DNA from 3 places in the Arthrobacter sp. UYEF20 genome. Region 1 is predicted to be linked to each of the others. Evidence: riboswitches for the same ligand, from Rfam matches in the RefSeq annotation. Region 1 holds a riboswitch; each other region holds the start of a gene.
The links. Region 1 has a riboswitch for cyclic di-AMP ahead of ABIB26_RS10085 (aggregation-promoting factor C-terminal-like domain-containing protein). Riboswitches for the same ligand answer to the same signal wherever they lie in the genome.
Positions count from the first base shown of each region.

Region 2: linked by a shared signal. The riboswitch ahead of ABIB26_RS05465 (NlpC/P60 family protein) and the one ahead of ABIB26_RS10085 (aggregation-promoting factor C-terminal-like domain-containing protein) in region 1 are both predicted to bind cyclic di-AMP.
Region 3: linked by a shared signal. The riboswitch ahead of ABIB26_RS12480 (hypothetical protein) and the one ahead of ABIB26_RS10085 (aggregation-promoting factor C-terminal-like domain-containing protein) in region 1 are both predicted to bind cyclic di-AMP.

Region 1 is NZ_JBEPNP010000007.1:75,457-81,688, forward strand. Features, by position in the region: gene ABIB26_RS10070 (winged helix-turn-helix domain-containing protein) at 1-138, opposite strand, end outside; gene ABIB26_RS10075 (response regulator transcription factor) at 845-1,585, shown strand; gene ABIB26_RS10080 (HAMP domain-containing sensor histidine kinase) at 1,682-3,157, shown strand; cyclic di-AMP (ydaO/yuaA leader) riboswitch at 3,314-3,471, shown strand; gene ABIB26_RS10085 (aggregation-promoting factor C-terminal-like domain-containing protein) at 3,470-4,279, shown strand; gene ABIB26_RS10090 (glyoxalase superfamily protein) at 5,205-5,582, opposite strand; gene upp (uracil phosphoribosyltransferase) at 5,691-6,232, opposite strand, start outside.
Region 2 is NZ_JBEPNP010000003.1:279,097-285,328, forward strand. Features, by position in the region: gene fdhD (formate dehydrogenase accessory sulfurtransferase FdhD) at 1-674, opposite strand, end outside; gene ABIB26_RS05445 (molybdopterin molybdotransferase MoeA) at 866-2,323, opposite strand; gene ABIB26_RS05450 (DUF6457 domain-containing protein) at 2,320-2,607, opposite strand; gene mobA (molybdenum cofactor guanylyltransferase) at 2,591-3,316, opposite strand; gene ABIB26_RS05460 (HNH endonuclease) at 3,411-3,911, opposite strand; gene ABIB26_RS05465 (NlpC/P60 family protein) at 4,182-4,916, opposite strand; cyclic di-AMP (ydaO/yuaA leader) riboswitch at 5,225-5,383, opposite strand; gene ABIB26_RS05470 (M23 family metallopeptidase) at 5,531-6,232, opposite strand, start outside.
Region 3 is NZ_JBEPNP010000010.1:5,298-11,529, forward strand. Features, by position in the region: gene ABIB26_RS12455 (APC family permease) at 1-29, shown strand, start outside; gene ABIB26_RS12460 (phosphatase PAP2 family protein) at 110-904, shown strand; gene ABIB26_RS12465 (DedA family protein) at 915-1,649, shown strand; gene ABIB26_RS12470 (response regulator transcription factor) at 1,651-2,325, shown strand; gene ABIB26_RS12475 (sensor histidine kinase) at 2,318-3,385, shown strand; gene ABIB26_RS12480 (hypothetical protein) at 3,461-4,210, opposite strand; cyclic di-AMP (ydaO/yuaA leader) riboswitch at 4,219-4,405, opposite strand; gene ABIB26_RS12485 (hypothetical protein) at 4,584-4,838, shown strand; gene ABIB26_RS12490 (DNA alkylation repair protein) at 4,854-5,522, opposite strand; partial or broken gene ABIB26_RS12495 (HNH endonuclease) at 5,662-6,232, shown strand, end outside.

The DNA.
Region 1 (6,232 bases):
CGGGGCCGGGAAGCTGTTGCCGGACCCGGCGGGGGAGAATCCCTGGCGGCCGCCGAAGCCCTGGCGGATCCCGGAGGCCTGGCCGGGCTTGCCGGCGTTACGGACGGAGATGTGGACGTATCCGGATGCAACTGACATGGAATGCTTACCTCAATGTGAATGGCCGTCATCGCGGCTCGAATGCTACTTTTCCCCGCAATGAAACTGGGGAGGGGCGCCCGACGCTGGGCTGGGGCGAATGCCTAGAAACTCTTGGGGTGTAAAAGTTAGGCGTACATTCGACAACAGCGCATCTCGGTGTCAGCGGGTGGGCTGATCCAGGAAGCTGCGGCTGCAGGTGCTGTTGAGTTCTTGTTCACAATTGAAGTGTGCAACGTAACAATGCCAACTTGCAAGTAACAAAGGGATTCGAGTTCCACATAGTGAGACGAAATGCAGGATTGTAGTGCAGATCACAATTCTGCGGCATCGAGAAAATAACAGATGTTTTCTTGACCGACTGGTCAGTCGAGGGGTTTGGCCGAATATTGTTCGCCTCGGACGGCTGTTTGCTAAGAATCATTCATGGGAGGGCAATCCGGCGGAAGCTTCGCCTACTTATCATTCAATGTCCACCGTCCCACAGAGTGGTCACTCCGTCAGGCTCGAATTGTCCGGCGGTGGAACGCTTTCGAAAGGTCCGCCGCCCATGCCGGCCGTTCGGTCCGGCGAGACGCCGGCGCCGACGCCCGCGACGGACCTCTCCACGCCGACGCAGCGGCTTCCAGCTCGCTACGCTGGGATTCACAGGTGCAGCACAGGATCCCCAAAGCCCCGCCTAACCGGCAGATCGGAGAGTTGTCCCATGGCCTCCTCGCACTCCATGACCAACAACCTTCCGCAGCTCACCCACCCGGACGGCTCCCCCATCCGAGCCCTCGTCGTGGATGACGAACCCAGCCTCTCCGAGCTCATGAGCATGGGCCTGCGGATGGCAGGCTGGTCCGTCGCCGTCGCGGCAGACGGACCCGAAGCGGTCAAACTCGCCAAGGAGTTCCGCCCCGACGTGCTGGTGCTCGATGTCATGATCCCCGGGTTCGACGGCGTCGAAGTGCTCGGCAGGATCCGCGCCTTCGCTCCGGTTGTGCCTGCCCTGTTTCTCACCGCGAAGGACGACGTCCAGGACCGGATCACCGGCCTCGCCGCCGGCGGGGACGACTATGTCACCAAGCCCTTCAGCATGGAGGAAGTCCTGCTGCGCCTGCACCGGCTCGTGCAGCGCTCCGGCGCGGCCGCCATGGACTCAGCGGAGCTCGTGGTCGGTGACCTCGTCCTCAATATCGATACCCGCGAAGTCACCCGGGCCGGCGAGGAACTGCACCTCACCGCGACGCAGTTCGAGTTGCTGCGCTACCTCATGGAGAACCCCAAACGGGTCATCAGCAAGGCGCAGATCCTGGACCGGGTGTGGGACTACGACTTCGGCGGACAAGCCAACATCGTCGAACTGTACATCTCCTACCTCCGCAAAAAGATCGATGCCAGCCGCGCTCCCATGATCCACACCGTGCGCGGCGCCGGCTACGTCCTGAAGCCGGCGGACTGATCCGTGCGCGCTCTCTCCGGTGAGACCCCTGCCCCCCGGCGAAAGTGGCGCGACCCCTCCACCTGGCATCTGCGCACCCGGCTGGTCCTCGTCACCATGGCGCTGCTTGTGGCGATCTGCGGCGCCGTAGGACTTTTCAGCTACGCCTCCATGGACGTCGTCCTCACCAAGCAACTCGACACGCAGCTGGATGAGGCGTCCCACCGCGCCAGCTTGTTCGGACGGCCCTCACCCGGTAATTCCGGCGGACGCTCCGATCCGCTGGAGGCCCGCGGCCAGGGCATCGGTACGCTCAACGCGCGGATCCTGGGCGGCGCCGTCAGCAACCCCGGCTTCCTCGCCGGGGACGCCACCCGGAAGAGCCTCTCCCCCGATGACGACCACGTCCTCCTCGAGCTCACGCCCAACGGCCTCCCGGTTGACCGGACGCTCTCGGCCGGCGCCTACCGGCTCACTGCCGTGCGGACCCCCTATGGAGACGTGATCGTCACCGGGCTCCCGCTGGCGGAAAAGCAGAACACGCTGGCTTCGCTGGTGTGGACCATGGTGGTGGTGTCTGCCGGCGGCCTCGTCGTGATCGGTCTCGCCGGCACGGCACTGATCCGCCGGACCATGAAGCCGCTCGAACAGCTCTCCGACGTGGCCACCAAGGTCTCCCGGCTCCCCCTCGACGCCGGCGAGGTGGCACTCGCAGTCCGGGTGCCGGCGTCGGCCGCCCATCGTGGCACGGAAGTGGGCAGTGTGGGCTACGCGCTGAACCAGATGCTGGACAATGTCTCCAACGCGCTTGAGGCGCGGCAGCTCAGCGAAATGAGGGTGCGCCAGTTCGTGGCCGATGCCTCGCATGAGCTGCGGACCCCGTTGACCGCCATACGCGGCTACACCGAGCTGATGCGGATGACCGAGCAATTCACGCCGGACGGCGAGAAGTCCCTCGCACGGGTGCAGAGCCAGTCCGAACGGATGACCACCTTGGTTGAGGATCTGCTGCTGCTGGCCCGCCTGGACGAGGGCCAGCCCCTCAAGCTCAGCGAGGTGGACCTCACCCAGCTGGCAATCGAGACGGTCAGCGACGAGAAGGTCATGGCCCCGGATCACCTCTGGCAGCTGGAACTGCCGGAAGAGCCGGTGGTGGTCCGCGGCGACTCCGCGCAGCTCCATCAGGTGCTGGCCAACCTGCTCTCCAACGCGCGCAAGCACACCAGGGCCGGGACCACCGTGGTGACCGGAGTGATGCGTTCAGCCGATGGAAGCGCCGTGGTCACGGTGACCGACAACGGCAACGGAATCCCCGCTCAGTTCATGAATAAGGTCTTTTCACGCTTCGCCCGCGCGGACGCGGCACGGAAGAACCCGGCAGTCACGACGGCGGCCGCTGCCCGTCCGGGGATTCCCCGCAGCCACTGGGCCCCCGCCGTCGCCCCGGCAACCACTGCCGAGGGGACCAGCGGGCTTGGCTTATCGATCGTGCAGGCGATTGTCGCGGCCCACGGCGGCACCGTCGAGGTCACCTCCCGGCCAGGCAGGACGGAGTTCGCCGTGCGCCTGCCCACGAGCCCGCAGGTGGCGTAGCCACGGTGCGGAGGGCTGGGCGGAAGAGCGCAAGGCGACACTCCGCCGTCGTGATGTCCGTTACCAAAATGTGACTCTCGGATGGAACTCCTGTACGGTTTTTAGAGTGCGGCCGCCACTGGGCCGTGCATCCGGATGGACGCCAAACTCTGCCGCTTCCCGGATTCGCTAGACCAGGCAGAGGCGGGGAACCCAGAGTTCCCGGGCATCTGCATTTATGCACCCTTGGGGTGAAGCCGACACGTGAAGCTCCGTGCGGCCGGATTTCTCATCCGAACCCGACAGCTAACTCCGCAGGCGTTGAGAGGCATCATGACTAAATTCAAGGTACAAACGCGCCGCGAAGGCGCCGCAGGAAAATTCGGCTCCACGCATTCACGCCACCGCGCCGAGTCAGCCAAGCCGGCCTCGGCCCTGTCCCGGTTTACCGCGGGCATCGGTTCCACCGGCCGCCGCGTCGCCGTCGTTGCCACCGTTTGCGCGGTCCTGGTCGGAGTTGGCGCTGCCGGGCAGGCCGCCGAGACGTCCAGCCGCAACTCCACCGCCGGCAGTTCCAAGGCGTCCGCCACCATCGCCGACCCGCTGACGCCCCTGAACTTCGAACGGGTCCGCGACGCCCAGGCCTTCGTGCCCCCCGGCGCCAGCGTTGAGGCCCCGTCCGCGGCGGCGAAGCCCGCTGAAGCACCTGCCCCGGCTTCTGCCGCGGCACCGGCCCCGGCACCCGCCGAGGCGCCGGCACCCGCGCCGGCACCTGCCCCGGCCCCGGCGCCCGCACCGGCACCGGCCCCCGAAGCGGCGGCGCCCGTCGCCGTTGACGATCCCGCCGGGGCCCAGGCCTACGCCGCCTCCCGGCTGGAATCCTACGGCTGGGCGCCCGGCGAAATGCAGAGCCTGATGAAGCTCTGGACCAAGGAGTCCGACTGGAAGACCACGGCCACGAACCCGAGCAGCGGCGCCTACGGTGTGGTCCAGTCCCTGCCGGCCGAAAAAATGGCGAGCGCCGGCGCTGACTACCGGACCAACTACCGGACCCAGATCAACTGGGGTCTCAATTACGTCAAGGAACGCTACGGCTCCCCCAGCGGCGCCCTGAGCTTCCATTACGCGAACAACTGGTACTAAGCCGGCCGGCAGTTTCCCCGGACGTACCTGCTTCAGGACGTACCTGTTTCAGCAAGAATGCCCCGAATCCCTGCGGTTCGGGGCATTCTTTCGTGCTGAGTGCTGAGTGCTGGCCGCGGGCGGAGCCGTGCGCTGGTGCGTCCAGCGCGCAATTTCGTTAGTTCGTCGGGGGTCAGGTCCAGGCGGTGGGGTGGTTGAGGCGGAGGCCGCAGGCGGTGCCGCGCCAGGCCATCACGGGCGGCGGCTTCAAGGACCTCGACCAGCCGGCTCGGTCGACCGGAATACACCACCGGCCTCGACCGCCAGCTGCCACGCCTGGGCAGGTACGAGCACGCACCGGCAGCCTGACACCGACGGCCTCAGCGAAAATGACCACCGGTCAGGACATGCCCCGCGCCGGGGTCGGCGGATGGACATACTCCGGCTATGCCCTGTCCCGGGCGCGAGGACTCGGCGGTCCTCCCGGGAAGTAGCCCGGCGCCGGCCACCGGAAACGCCCCACGCACCCCTGCCGTGACGTTCCTCCCCGGTTGCTTCGGCGCCACGCGCAAACCGCCCGCGGGAATCCGGGGTTCACCACGGCAGGCAGGCGGTTCGGCGGCAAGCAACCGGGCAGGAGGGACCCGCCGACTGCCCGCGTCCACGTGCCCGGCTTCCGGCCAGGGAACGTCACGGTGCCGCCGGTGCCGGGCGCGAAGACTGGGCGGTCCTCCCGGGGAAGTGGCCCGACGCCCGCAGCGGAGTCACTGTACGTGCCCCCGGATCAGGACATGCCCCGCGCCGGGGTCGGCGGATGGACATATTCCGGCTATGCCCTGTTTCGGGCGCGAAAACTGGACATGTCCCCCCCGGCGCGACGACTGGGCATGTCCCCCCCGGCGCGACGACCGGGCCTCAACCCCCGACGAATTAACGAAAATGACGTCTAGCCGTTGGGCCGGTTGGGGATGTACTGGACCGCCCATTTGTTGCCGTCGGGATCCGCAAAATGGACGAAGTGCCCCCAGTCCTGGACATCGACGTCGCTGACGTCCACGCCGTTATCCTTGAGCTGCTTGTGCGCGGCCTGGATGTCGCTGACCACGAGCTGCAGGCTGGGGGCGGTGCCCGGCGGCGCGTCGGTGAGGCCCTCGCCGATCGCGATCGAGCAGCCGGAGCCCGGCGGGGTCAGCTGGACGAAGCGGATTCCGTCCATGGGCCGCTCGTCGTAGTCGGCGTTGAAGCCGACTTTGTTGACGTAGAAGTCCTTGGCGCGGTCCACATCGGACACGGGGACAAACACGAGTTCAAGTTTCCAGTCCATGGCCCACACGCTAGCGCGGCCTGCGGGATTCCGGAAGGGAACGCGTGCCGGACCCGGCAATAGCCGGGTCCTCAACAGCCGGGTCCTCAACGCGGCTGTCTGGCTGTACTAGCCCGCGATGCCGTAGAGGCGGTCGCCGGCGTCGCCCAGGCCGGGCACGATGTAGGACTTCTCGTTGAGCTTCTCGTCGATCGAGGCGAGGACGATCGTCACGTTGGCGTCCGCGAGCTCCTCCTCCAGCCTGGCCAGGCCTTCGGGGGCGGCGAGCAGGCAGATGCAGGTGACGTCGGAGGCGCCGCGCTTGAAGAGGAACTTGATGGCCTCGCGCAGGGTGCCGCCGGTGGCCAGCATGGGGTCCAGGACGAAGATCTGCCGGTCCGTGAGGTCCTCGGGGAGGCGCTCGGCGTAGGTGATGATGTCCAGGGTCTCCTCGTCCCGGGCCATGCCCAGGAAGCCGACCTCGGCGGTGGGGACCAGCTTGGTCATGCCCTCGAGCATGCCGAGCCCGGCTCGGAGGATGGGGACCACCAGCGGAGTGGGCTTGGTGAAGGCGGTGCCGATGGTGGTGCTGACCGGGGTCTCGATGGTCACGGGCTCGGTGCGGACCTCACGGGTGGCCTCATACGCCAGGAGCGTGACGAGCTCCTCGG
Region 2 (6,232 bases), on a different contig from region 1:
CCGGAGACCTGCAGCACGGTACCGCTCAAGGGCAGCAGGCCCTCCCGGAGCGCCCAGCCGACAACCTTGTCCACCGCGTTGTGGCGTCCCACATCCTCCCGGAGGCACAGCAGCTCGGCGGAGCCGTCGTCGGCAATCCGGAACAGCCCCGCCGCATGCACGCCACCGGTGACATCGAAGACGGCTTGGGCCTCCCGCAGCAGATCGGGCAGGGACGCCAGGACGCCCACCGGAACGGTGAGCGGGTCCGCGGCGGGACTGAAATGCGAGGACTTGTGGACGGCCTCGATGGAATCCGTGCCGCAGATTCCGCAGGAACTTGAGGTGAAGAAGTTCCGTCCGGTCTCGGGACGCACGACGTCGGGCCTCAGCTGCGCCTCCACGACGTTGAAGGTCTGGACCCCGTTTTCGTCTTCGCCGGCGCAGAACCGCAGGGATACCAGCTGTTCAGGGCTCCAGATGACGCCCTCGGAGACGAGGAAGCCCGCCACCAGGTCGAAGTCGTTTCCGGGCGTCCGCATTGTGACGGAGTAGGAGAGCTCCCCCAGCCGGATCTCCAGCGGTTCCTCCACGGCGAGAATGTCCTCGCGGTGCCGGACCGGGAACTCGAGAGCCTGCGGCGAGCCGTCCAAGACAAATTTGTGCACCTTGCGGCGCTGCGTCACGCGACCCATCAAAAACTCCTTAGAAACATGCATCCATCATCGCAAGCACGGGGCCGGGGGGCCAGCGCGGGCCGCAAGCGTCCGCCCGAAGCAGAGGCCACACACCATAGGGGGCCACAAAACATTGGGGGCCGCAGGCGCGCAAACCCGCCTCCCGCAGGGCGGGACCCCGCCGGTCTCAGGGCGGGCCCTCGCCGGTCTCAGCCGCGCAGGGCGCTCCAGTCAACGGGACCGTCCGTGCCGGCGGGCTTCCGTGCGGGACGCTTAGGTGCGGTCGTGGCTTTCGCCCCGGCGGCTCCCGGTTCCGGGATGGGGGCGCCCCAGGGGAGGGCGAAGGCGGAGACCAGCTCTCCCAGCTGGACGCCGTGTGGCGGCACCACCAGCACACCATCGGCCGCAGCCAGCCCGCGCAGCATTCCTGGTCCCGCATGTTGTGCCGGCGACGCCATGCCGTAAAGCAACCGGAAAGGCATCAACCGCGTCCGGCCAGGATCGGGTTCGATCGTCGAGCCGCACGGCACTTCGACGACGGGTGGCATCGTTCCGTGCCCCAGTGCCGCCAGGAGCGGTGCGGCCAGGGTGGAAAGTGCCATCATGGCCGCGAGCGGGTTCCCCGGCAGGCCAATGATGAAGCGGCCGTCGGGCAGTTCGGCCAGCACGGCGGGATGGCCGGGCCGCATCGCGATGCCGTCGATCAGCAGCCGGCCGCCGAGCTCGGCTACGGAACGCCGGAGATGGTCGGTGCCTGAGCGGCCGGTGCCCCCGGTGGTGATGACGACGTCGGCGAGCTGGACCTCAAACCCGGCGTCCCCTGCGGGCCCGGAGTCCGGAACGGCGGGGTCGTTGTCTGCCAGGGCGGCCAGCCATTCGGCGTAGCTGTCCCCGATCTTCACCTGGCCGCTGCAGATCCCGCCAAGCAGCTCCACCACACCGGCCAGTTGCGGGCCGAAGGTGTCGCGGACCTCCCCCGGTTGAGGGATACCCGACGAGACGACCTCGGAGCCGGTGAGCACCAGCCTGACTACCGGCTTACCCAGCACAGGAACGGTGTCGTGGCCGGCCAGGGCGGCGAGGGCCAGATGGGCCGGGTTAAGCACGGTGCCGGCCTTGATCAGCAGCTCTCCGGCAGTGGCTTCCTCCGCTGCCTTGCGGACGTGTTCACCGTTTCGCGGCTCGCCGGGCCTGGCAGCGCCACTGGTGGTCAGGGCCGGCAGCCCGTCCTCGTCCGGGGAAATGAGGCCGCTCTCGCTGCGGAGCACCGCTTTGGCTCCAGCCGGGATCAGGCCGCCGGTAACGATCGGGCTCGCCTGGTGCGGGGCCAGCCGCTGGCCCGGTTCCGCCAGGATCCATGGCCCGCTGCCGTTGACAGCCCAGCCGTCCATGGCGGAAGAGGCATAGTGCGGAATGTCCTGCAGCGCTTCGACGTCGTCCGCGAGGATACGCCGCAAGGCATTCCTGAGAGCCACCCGCGCGGCAGGTATGGGTGTGGCGCAGTCAAAAGCGAGTTGCCTGGCCTCCTGCCAGGTGTGTGCCGCGTGCCGGTGCGGTTCCGGCGGGGCGCTACCGGCACCCTCTTCATCGTCCGCTGGGGCCTGGATTCCGCCGGGAGCGGAGTCGTTCCCGGCAGCAGCACTGCCATGAGGCGGCGCAGGCGTCATGCCCCGGAGGCTTCGGTGGCCGCGTAGTCAGTGGCGAGCTTCCGGGCCACGCCGATGGCCGCCTGCATGGAGACCGCGTCCGTCGCCTGGCCGGAACCGGAGGCCAGACCGGCGGCAAAGCCAGCGATGAAAGTAGTCAGCGGGGCGGCAGGACGCACCACCGAGTGTGCGGCCACCCCGGCGAGGGCAAGGACGTCGTTGACGTCAATCTCAACATCCTCCAGCTCGAGGGCCTGGAGCAGGGCACGGCACCAATCTTCCAGAGTTTCATCCTGGCTCTTCACCGTTTGCCTCCAAAGTCGGTTTCAGTCGCGGAGCTCCGGACCGCTCGTCCGGTCCATGGTCCGGAATCCGGCCGGATACCCCAAGTGCGGCGGCATCGTCCCAGGTGTCCACGTCATCCGTGGAACCGGAGGGCACGAGAATTCCCCGCACGTCAAGACTAGCAAGAAGGGAGAACACCGAGGCGTCCGCCAGCCCGCCCCGCTCCGCGGCTTCCGCGACGGAGTGTTGTAGCGCGGCCGTGCCATAAAAGCCGGCGAGCGGCTGCCGTCGTCCGTCCGCGGAGACTGCCATGACGGCGCCGACCTCCGGACCGGCATCCAGGGCCGCGCGCAACGCCGTGACAGCGGCATCCACCCGGGGCATGTCGCAGGCCAGCACGAGGGTCAGCCGAGGCGCACGGACGGTCCGGCCGTCCCCCGAATGGTGGGCCGCCAGGGCGGCGAGTCCGGCGGCGATCGCGGCGGCCGGCCCAGCAAAAGGCGGCTCCTCCCGGCAGTTCAGCACCCCCGCAGGAAGCGATCCCGGGTCCGGTCCGACGACGACGATCGCCCCGGCCCCCTTCGCGGCCTGCAGTGCGCGTTCGAGGAGGGTCCGGCCGCCGAGCACCAGGGCGGACTTGGGCGAGCCGCCCAACCGTGAGGACCGCCCTCCGGCGAGTATGACAGCATCGAATTCCACAGTGTCCAATTCCAGAGCATCGAATTCCATTGGCCAGCCTAGCGCGGTGCCACCAGGCCCCGGCCCGGCCCAGGCCGCAACTTGGTCCGGCAGAACACGTCCGGCCTGACTCCAGGCAAACGAATCAGGCCGCGGATTCCGGCAAGAGGAAAGGGTCCCAGGCCGGCGTCGGCTTTTCCAGTTCCTTAATCTGCCAGATGGTGCCCTTCGGTGGTCCCGGGACAAAGCTGAGCTTCCAGCCCATCTCGGCGGGGGTGTGGTCACCCTTGGCGTTGTTGCACCGCAGGCAGGCCGCCACGAGGTTTTCCCAGGAATCGGCACCGCCCCTTGACTTGGGCTGGACGTGATCAATGGTGTGGGCCGCTTTTCCGCAGTAAGCGCAGCGCTGTCCGTCCCGGCGAAGCACACCCCGGCGGCTGACCGCCGTCATGGTGTTGTACCGGGGCCGGATGTAGCGGTTGAGCAGGATCACCGACGGCCGGCCCAGGATGTCCTGGGGACCAACAACCGGATCGTCTCCTTCGGCCACCACACTGGCCTTTCCGGTAAGCACGAGAACGAGCGCCCGGCGGAAGGTGACTACCGCGAGCGGTTCATATCCAGCATTCAGAACGAGAGTGCGCATCCGCATACCTCTTCACGGCCGCACCCGCCAGGGGCACGAGGGCCGGCTGCCCTCTGCATGGTCGGGCTATGGATCGACACCACAAGAGTAAACACCCCAAGGCCGGATCACCGAATTTTTCTCCCGCAAGGGGGTCCGTGTCTGCCGGAGATGGCCGGGCGTACAGGAAGAGGACCCCCGCCACAGGGGCGGGGGTCCTCTTCTTGGTGGCGACTTTCAGGCTGTTTTCAGACAGCTGTTTTCAGACAGCTGTTTCCAGCCAGCGGCGATTTAGCCGCCGACGCGGATGAAGACCGGCCCGGAGCCGATATTGACGCTGTTCAGTGCGGTGGTTCCGCCGTTCCAGCCGCCGTGGACAGCCATGCCGTTGCCGACGTAGACAGCGATGTGGGCCATGCCCACGCCACCGTTCTGGTAGTACGCCAGGTCGCCCGGCTGTGCCTCGCCGGCGCCCACGGTGCGGCCCAGGGACAGGTAACCTGCCGGCCAGCCGTGGAAGTTGATGCCCGCCGCAGCCAGAGCGTTCGTGACCAGTGCGGTGCAGTCCTGTCCAACCCCGAGCTGGGCGTAGGCGGCGGCAGCGATGGAAGCTCCGGCGCCGCTGGCAACGGAGAGTCCCTGCGTCGAGGCCGAGGCGCCGGCGGCACCGGCCTTGGAGTCCTGGACGTTGACGACGGGCTTTGCGGCCTCGACGACCGGAGCAGGTGAGGTGGAAACGGCCGGCTTCTCGTAGGAGATCGCAATGGTGGAAGCCGCCGAGATCGTTGCCGGGGTGCCCGACTGGACTTCGAGTGCCGAAGCGGAGGTGGATTCGCGCTGAACGTTGGTCTCGGCAGCGTTGGCTGCGATTCCGCTGGTCAGGACCAGCCCGGAAGCGGCAGCGACGACTGCGGCCTGGCGGCCCATGGTACCGGCGTTGTCGCCGACGGCCTTGGCAATGACAGCAAGCGAGTTGGTCTTGGTGACCTCGGCGCGGTGCCGTGCAGTATTTGCACGAGTAGTCATTAAGTTCTCTCTTTCGTGATCCTTGGACCGCACTTTTCAGGCGCGGACAGAGGACGCTCCGGCATCTTGGGGGTACGCCGGATCGCCCCGAATGGGTTACTTAGCGAAGGGTGTACTGCGAAGACGCGCCAAAAGCGGGAACTGCTTGCAGGTGCTTGGCCTGCGGGCCGAACTCAGCAGAGATTGAGTCGGCGGAGTGAGATCCATTCCGGGCGCCGGCAAGGGCAGCACGGGACGTGGATTTCAGCGGGCTCGAATGAGCCGCGCAAGCGCGTTTAAGCGCAGCATTGTGGCGTGAAGACACGAAAGTAGCCTCTCCCAATGCCTGCGAGGTGAGCTGTCGGATTCGGATGGGAGTCACCCGGCCGCGCTGCTTCCTGGAAAGCTTTGCGACTTAACCCCAAGGTCTTCTTGCGAAGACCAAAATTGGTTCCCCCGCCCCTGCCAGACGATGTCATGCGAACGGACCTTGAGCGGTGGCAGAGCTAGGCAATCCACTCAAGAGCGCCAACTTCGGAGAAGTTGGCGTACTTCATACGGTACAGCAGTTGGGACCCAATGTCACATTCAGATCACGGCGTGTCACAAGAATGCGAGAGTCATCCATCGGCTATTTAGAGCCAGCCGGTGGGGTCCACGACGTCGCCGTTGACCATCACTTCGAAGTGCAGGTGGCACCCGGTGGAGGCGCCGGTGGTCCCGCTCATGGCCACAACATCGCCGCGGGAGACCGTCTGGCCAACACGGACGCTTGATGAGGACAGGTGGTTGTAGGTGGTCTCCAGGCCGTTGCCGTGGTCGATCACCACGCGGTTGCCACCGCCGAAGGGATGCCAGCCGGTGAACGTGACGGTGCCGCTGGCGGCCGCGTGGACCGCCGTTCCGCACTGCGCGGCGTAGTCCTGGCCGCGGTGGAACTCGCCGGCACCGCCGGTGATGGGACTGACGCGGTAGCCGAAGGGCGAGGCGGAAACCATCTGGTCCAGCGGTGCGCCCAGGCTGCCGGAAGAAGCGGCGCGCGTGATGCTGCCCGCCGACTGCGCGCTCAGCAGTTGCTTCAGCTTGCCGTCGGGATCGCCCTTCGTGGTCACGGCGGTCCGGCTGAAGTCGATCTTGGCCGCGGAGGCGGCCGTTACATCCGGCTGCGCCGTAGCGGAGACCGAGCCCGACGAGCCGTCGGTAGCCATGACCGGGCCGGTGGCGGGGACAGCGATCGTCAGGACCAGGCCCGTAGCCGCCAGGGCAATGCCGGCCTTCTGCCCCACCCCACTGGCGGCGGCAAATTCCGTTACCTGGCGGAACGGGCTCCGGCGGCC
Region 3 (6,232 bases), on a different contig from region 1:
TGCGCCTTGCGACAACCCGGAATCCCTGATCGCCGCCCCATCACTGCCGGGAGTCACTTCTTAAGCGATTCTTAACGGCCCCGCGGGAGAGTTGTACCAGGCGCCGACCGTGCGCACTGCCCCCGAACCGGAGGATCCCATGCCTGGACGCGCCCCCATTGACCGCGTTGCGACACACCCCGGACCTGCCGCTGCCCGCCCCGCGGACAGCCCAGTGTTCTGGGCCATCCCGCAGGCACGCCACTGGCTGCTGTGGGGAATTCTGCTCTCCGCCGCGGTCCTCGCGATCGGCCTGGCGGCGCAGCTCATGCCCGGCGGCAGCGCAACGGAGTTCGGCGTGGACCAGAATCTCAGCCAGCACCATGTGGCGGTTTTGACCGGCGTGGCGATGGCACTGAACGTGGTGTTTGGCCCGATGGCCGGCGTCGTCCTCATTGCTGCCGCTGCACTCTGCCTTTGGCTGGTCCGTGGTTCCCTGGTGAGGGCCGTTGTATTCGGCCTCGTGGCCTCGTCCGGCTGGGTGGCCAGCGAGTTCTTCAAGCTCATCATCGCCCGCCAGCGGCCCGACCCGGGGCTGCTGTTCGATCCGCTCTCGCCGGAAACCGGCTCCAACAGCTTCCCCAGCGGCCACGTTTGCTTCGCCGTCGCACTCGGTTTTGCACTGTATTTCCTGGCCCGCGGAACCCGCTGGGCCAAGGCCACGGCCTTCGCCGCTGTGGCGATGGCCCTCGTGGTGGCCTGGTCGCGGCTGTACCTCGGGGTCCACTACCCCACCGATGTGGCGGCCTCCTTCCTGGCGGCGAGCGCTGCGGTGATCCTGCTCGCCGGGCTGTGGAACCGCTTCGCTCCCCTCATCGTGGACCGCCTGCCGGCCGCGGCATTCATCCGGCCAACCCGATCCTAAGGACGTGACCATGCACGGTATTTACACATCAGGACTCGTTACGGCCGCGGCCGGAACCCCCTCCTTCCTTGACCCCGCGAGCCTGCTCGAGGGGCTCGGCCCGGCCGCGCTGGGCGTCATCGCCCTGATGGTCTTCATCGAATCAGGTGTGCTGTTCCCCTTCCTGCCCGGGGACTCCTTGCTCTTCACCGCGGGCCTCCTGCATCAGCAGTTGCAGCTGACCCTGCCGGTCCTGATCGGCGTCGTCACCGCAGCTGCCATCGCCGGCGATCAGGTCGGCTACCTGCTGGGCCGCACCTTTGGCCGGAGATGGTTCAAGGACGATGCCCGGATCCTGAAGACCGCCCATCTGACCACAACGGAAGACTTCTTCCGGCGCCACGGCGGTGCCGCCGTCGTGCTGGCCCGCTTCGTGCCGATAGTCAGGACGTTTGCGCCGTTGAGCGCGGGGATCGCCCGTTACGGGTACAAGTCCTTCACGCTTTGGAACATCGTCGGGGCTCTGGCCTGGGCGACGTCCGTGACCCTGTTGGGCACCTGGCTGGGCCACTTCGAGATCATCGCCAAGAACATCGACGTCATCGCCGTGGTCATGGTCCTCGTCTCCGTCCTGCCGTGGGGCATCCAGCTGCTCAAACGCCGTCGCCAGGGCAGCCGTGCCTCTTGGGACGGCACGGAAGCCGATACCGCAAACAACACCGCGGACGGTGTGTCCTCACAGGATTTGGCGGGGAAGAATAGCTGACATGACCACTGCAGCCCTGCCCTCCCTGCTTCTCGTGGAGGACGACGCCGTCCTGGGGCCGCTCATCGCCGCGCTACTGGCGGAGGACTACCGGGTGAGGCTCGTTGCCAACGGCCAGGACGGACTGCACCTGGGGCTCACGGAGACCTGGGATGCGATGGTGATCGACCGCGGCTTGCCGGTGATGGACGGCATCAGCCTGATCAGGGCATTGCGGGAGAAGGGGATCTCCACCCCCATCCTCATCCTGACCGCGCTCGGGGACACGGCGGAGAAAGTCAGGGGCCTGGATGCCGGTGCCAACGACTATGTGACCAAGCCGTTCGACGCCGGGGAACTCGCGGCACGCCTGCGCGCCCTGACCCGCACTTTTGCCCCGGCCTCCACGCCGGTGGGCTTCGGCCCGTGGGAACTCGATCCGGCGTCGCGCTCCGTACGGTCCGTCTACGGACGACTGGTGTCCCTCACAGCGAAGGAGGGCGAACTGCTCGGTGCCCTGGCCGCGGAACCGGGCCGGGTCTTCACCCGGGAAGAACTGCTCAGCCAGCATTTCCAGGCCACGGACCAGCCCGGCCTGATCGACACCTACGTCCACCACCTCCGCCGGAAGATCGCCAAAACCGTGATCCGCACGGTCCACGGCGTCGGCTACCAGATCGGCGACGCCCATGAATAGCACCGCACCGCAGGCCGCCGAACCGGACCTGGACACCCTGCGCAGGGCCTCCCTCAAGGTCGCCCTGCGGATCAGCGCCGCCTGCGCCGTGCTGGTCCTCTGCCTCCTCGCCGCCGCCACCGTCTACCTGATGAACAAGCTGGCTCACCCGGACCTGCCATCCGCCACCGTGGCCGGGAAGGCCTACACCTATCTCGACTCCAAGGACCTGATCGAGGCCATGATCATCGCCGGGGTAGCGGGGATCGTGCTGGCCGGCGGCGTCGGGTGGCTCAGTGCACGGAGCGCCATCCGGCCCCTGGGGGAAGCGCTGGCCCTGCAGCGGCGGTTCGTCCAGGATGCCAGCCATGAACTGCGCACCCCCCTCGCCATCCTCGACGCACGCATCCAGCTGGCCCAACGCGACGCCGCGCCGGACTCCAAACCGGGCCAGGCCTTGGTCAAAATCCGGGAAGACACGGCAACGCTCACGGGGATCGTCAATGAGCTGCTCTTGGCCGCAACGAGGGGGACGCCGGACCCAGCGACAGAACCGGCCGATTTGGCCGACGTCGCGTCCTCCGTCACCGAGAGCCTGCAACAACTCGCGGCACGCCAGGGCGTCCGGCTCACCTTTTCCGCGGATGCGTCCGACGGGGCGTCCGCCAGGGCTTCCGCGGGCGATTCCGGAGGCGGCTCCGGCAGCGATTCCGGCGGCGGCCGGCCTCTGGCCCGCATCGACCAGAACTCCCTCCGCCGCGCGGTGCTCGCCCTGGCCGACAATGCCCTCGCCCACACCCCGGCCGGCGGACAGGTCACCATCAGCACTGCGGCAGAGAACAACCACGCGGTCATCACCGTGGCGGACACGGGGGCTGGGATCACCGGCGTCGACCAGGCCCGGATTTTTGACCGCTTCGTCAGGACTCCGGGCGCCGATGCGCCGCGCCGGCAGAGAAGCTTCGGCATCGGTCTGGCCCTGGTCCGCGAGATCGCCACGGCCGCCGGCGGCACCGTCGAGGTAGCCCGGACAGGTCCGGAGGGAACCACCATGAGGCTGGCGCTTCCCCTGGTTCGCTGACGCGACGGCATGCAGAAGGCCGGCAATCCGCTGCCCCCAAGGCAACTGATCACCGGCCTCTTTCGCTGCTGTGCGTCAGACTCCGGCGCGGACGAACGTCACGGGGCCCGTGGCGGTCAGCCACGACAGCGGGTGCGCCACGGTTGTATTGCCGTTGATGCCGCCGCTGACGGCCTGTCCGTTGCCGGCGTAGATGGCAACGTGGCCGGACTGGACGATCATGTCGCCCGGCTCCGGAGTCGCCACAACCTTGCCGTACTTGAGGAACGCCGTCGGGCCGATGTCGCCTACCGGAATGCCGGCTGCGCCGAGCGCCTTTTCGACCATCGCAGTGCAGTCCTGCATGATTCCAACCTGGCCGTAGGCGGCCGAAAGCAGCGCGGCGTTGACGCCGCCGGCTGCCGGGGCAGCGGCGGGAGCCGGGGCAGCTGCCTGGACCTGCACGGCAGCCTTAGGAGCTGCGGCAGGCTGGGGGGCGGCGGCGGGGACGGCTGCAGCCGGCTTGGGCTGTTCGACGACGGGCGCCGGAGTCGAGACCACGGCCGGACGCTCGAAGGCGATCTGAACAGTGGAATCCGCGCTGACCGGAGCGGAGACCTGACTGTTGACGTCAACGGACGACGCCGGTGCGGCGTTGCGCTCGACGGGTGCCTCCGCCGCGTTGGCGGCCATGGCGCTGCTGAGTACCAGACCTGATGCTGCGGCGATCACGGCGGCCTGGCGGCCGATCGTGCCTGCATTGCCCGCAAATGCGGAGGAAATTGCCGAAAGCGGGCTCGTGGTGGTGGTGCCGCGATGGCGCGCGGAAGTATTGCGTGAAGTCATGAATGTAGCCTCTCCCAATGCCTGCGAGGTGAGCTGTCGGATTCGGATGGGAGGCACCCGGCCGCACTCGGGGCCCGCGTTGCGGGCCGTGCGGCTTCACCCCAAGACCTGCCTGTCAGCTGGTCAAAAAGTGGTTTCCCCGTCTCTGCCGGACGTTGATGCGAGTTATCCCCGGGGCCGCGGCAGAGTTAGGCAATCGGCTGGGGAGCGCCCGTATCGGAGACAACAGGCACCTAACAACGGTAACGGGATAATCACGGAATGTCACATTGAGGTAACGGGGCGGGGGTCCAAACGAGGGCTTTTTCCATCTGCATCCCCGGGCTCAGGCATAGGATGATGCCAGCAGCGATCCCTGAAGCGGAGGCCCGAAATGAACAGCCACTGTGTCGCCATCTGCCAGCTGAGCGATCAGCCTCAGGAGGATTTTGACGTCAACACCGAGCTGCTGATCCTCGAAGGCCAGGAAGTCCGCGTCTCAACCTGGGACGCTGAGCCCCGCGACGGCGGTTTCGACGCCCATGTCCTGAACGACCGTGTGGATGCACTCGGCTTTATGGTGGTCACGGACTGGCAGTTCCTGGATGGCAAGGCCTACGCGGTTGTGCAGCGACGGTCGGACAGCTGATGCGGGACGCTTCCGTCACGTCCCGGTGGCCGTGAATTCCAGCTCTGGCCGGTGTTTCGCGACGTCGTCGAGCACCACAGCGACTGCCTCCCTGAGGAGGTCGGCGTCGGTATCGGCGTCCGCGTCGTGCTCCGGCGAGACGGCCAGCGCCGCCTTGGCCAGGCCGACAAACTTGCGCCAGTCTCCCCCGCCGGCCCGGAGCGCCCGGAGCGGCGAGAGCAGGGCGGCGCGGCGCAGCCAGACGTCGGGTTCCCGGGCCCAGCGGTCCAGCACGCTGTCCGCTCGTACCCTGCCCAGCAGGTCCAGTCCCGAAACCAGCGGGCCGACGACGTCGACGGCGAGCGGATCGGCCAGCTCCCGCAATTGCGCGGTTCTCAGGAAGCCTTCAATCCGGGTCAGGTCCGCGTTGTCCAGCATGTGGACCTTGGACTGCAGCAGGACCACGGCCGCCAGCCGTCGCTCGAAAACCGGTACGGACCAAAGTTCTGAGCTCAGCGCGGTGATGTCATCATGCAGCAACTCGCGGTGGCGGCGCAGCGCGTCGCGGACAGTTCCGCGCACCGCCCCGACCGAGGCGCCATAGAAGCTCAGATCGCCGCCCACGCGTGCCTGCAACTCGTCCGCCCGGGACCAGGACCCTTCGCGTTGCAGCGAGGAATCGATAAACTCGCCGGCGTCGCTCATGGGACCATTCTTTCGCATTGTTGTGGGGTCTCCGCGTCTTTCGCATTGTTGTGGGGTCTCCGCGCCGGTTTCTAGGTGGCCTGTCTCCCGGCTCTTTCTGCCGGGCTTTTTTGTCTGACCCCGCTTCTAGACTGGGTTCATGGACGGCAAGCGAGAGCCCGAAGTGGTTCCGGGAGGACATGGCGACGCTGGAAGCGGCGCCGCGGTCACGGACGTCGCCCGCCTGCTCGGTACGGTCCGTCCCTGCCACGCCACGGATGCCGACGACGACGGCGGTGCCGGGCTGATCGACCAGCTCCGGCAGCTGGAGGACCTGAAGTCCGCCGCGGCCGCACTGCAAGCACGTGTTGCGGTCGCCTTCGATGCCGCCCAGCGGCGGGTCCAGCGCGCGGCGGGGATGCCGGCGGCCGAACTCGGGGCCGGGGTCGCGGCGCAGATCGCCCTGGCCCGGCGCGAATCCCCGGCCCGCGGCGGCCGGCTCCTGGGCCTGGCCAACGCCCTCGTCACCGAAATGCCCCACACGTTGGCCGCCCTGGACACCGGGCAGCTCAACGAATGGCGTGCCACACTGCTCGTGAAGGAAACCGCCTGCCTGAGTGCGGCGGACCGCTGCGCGGTGGACGAGGAGCTCGCCGCCGATACCGGCACGTTCGCCGGGGCCGGGGACCGCGCAATCGTTGCCGCGGCCCGGGCCTCGGCGTACCGGCGGG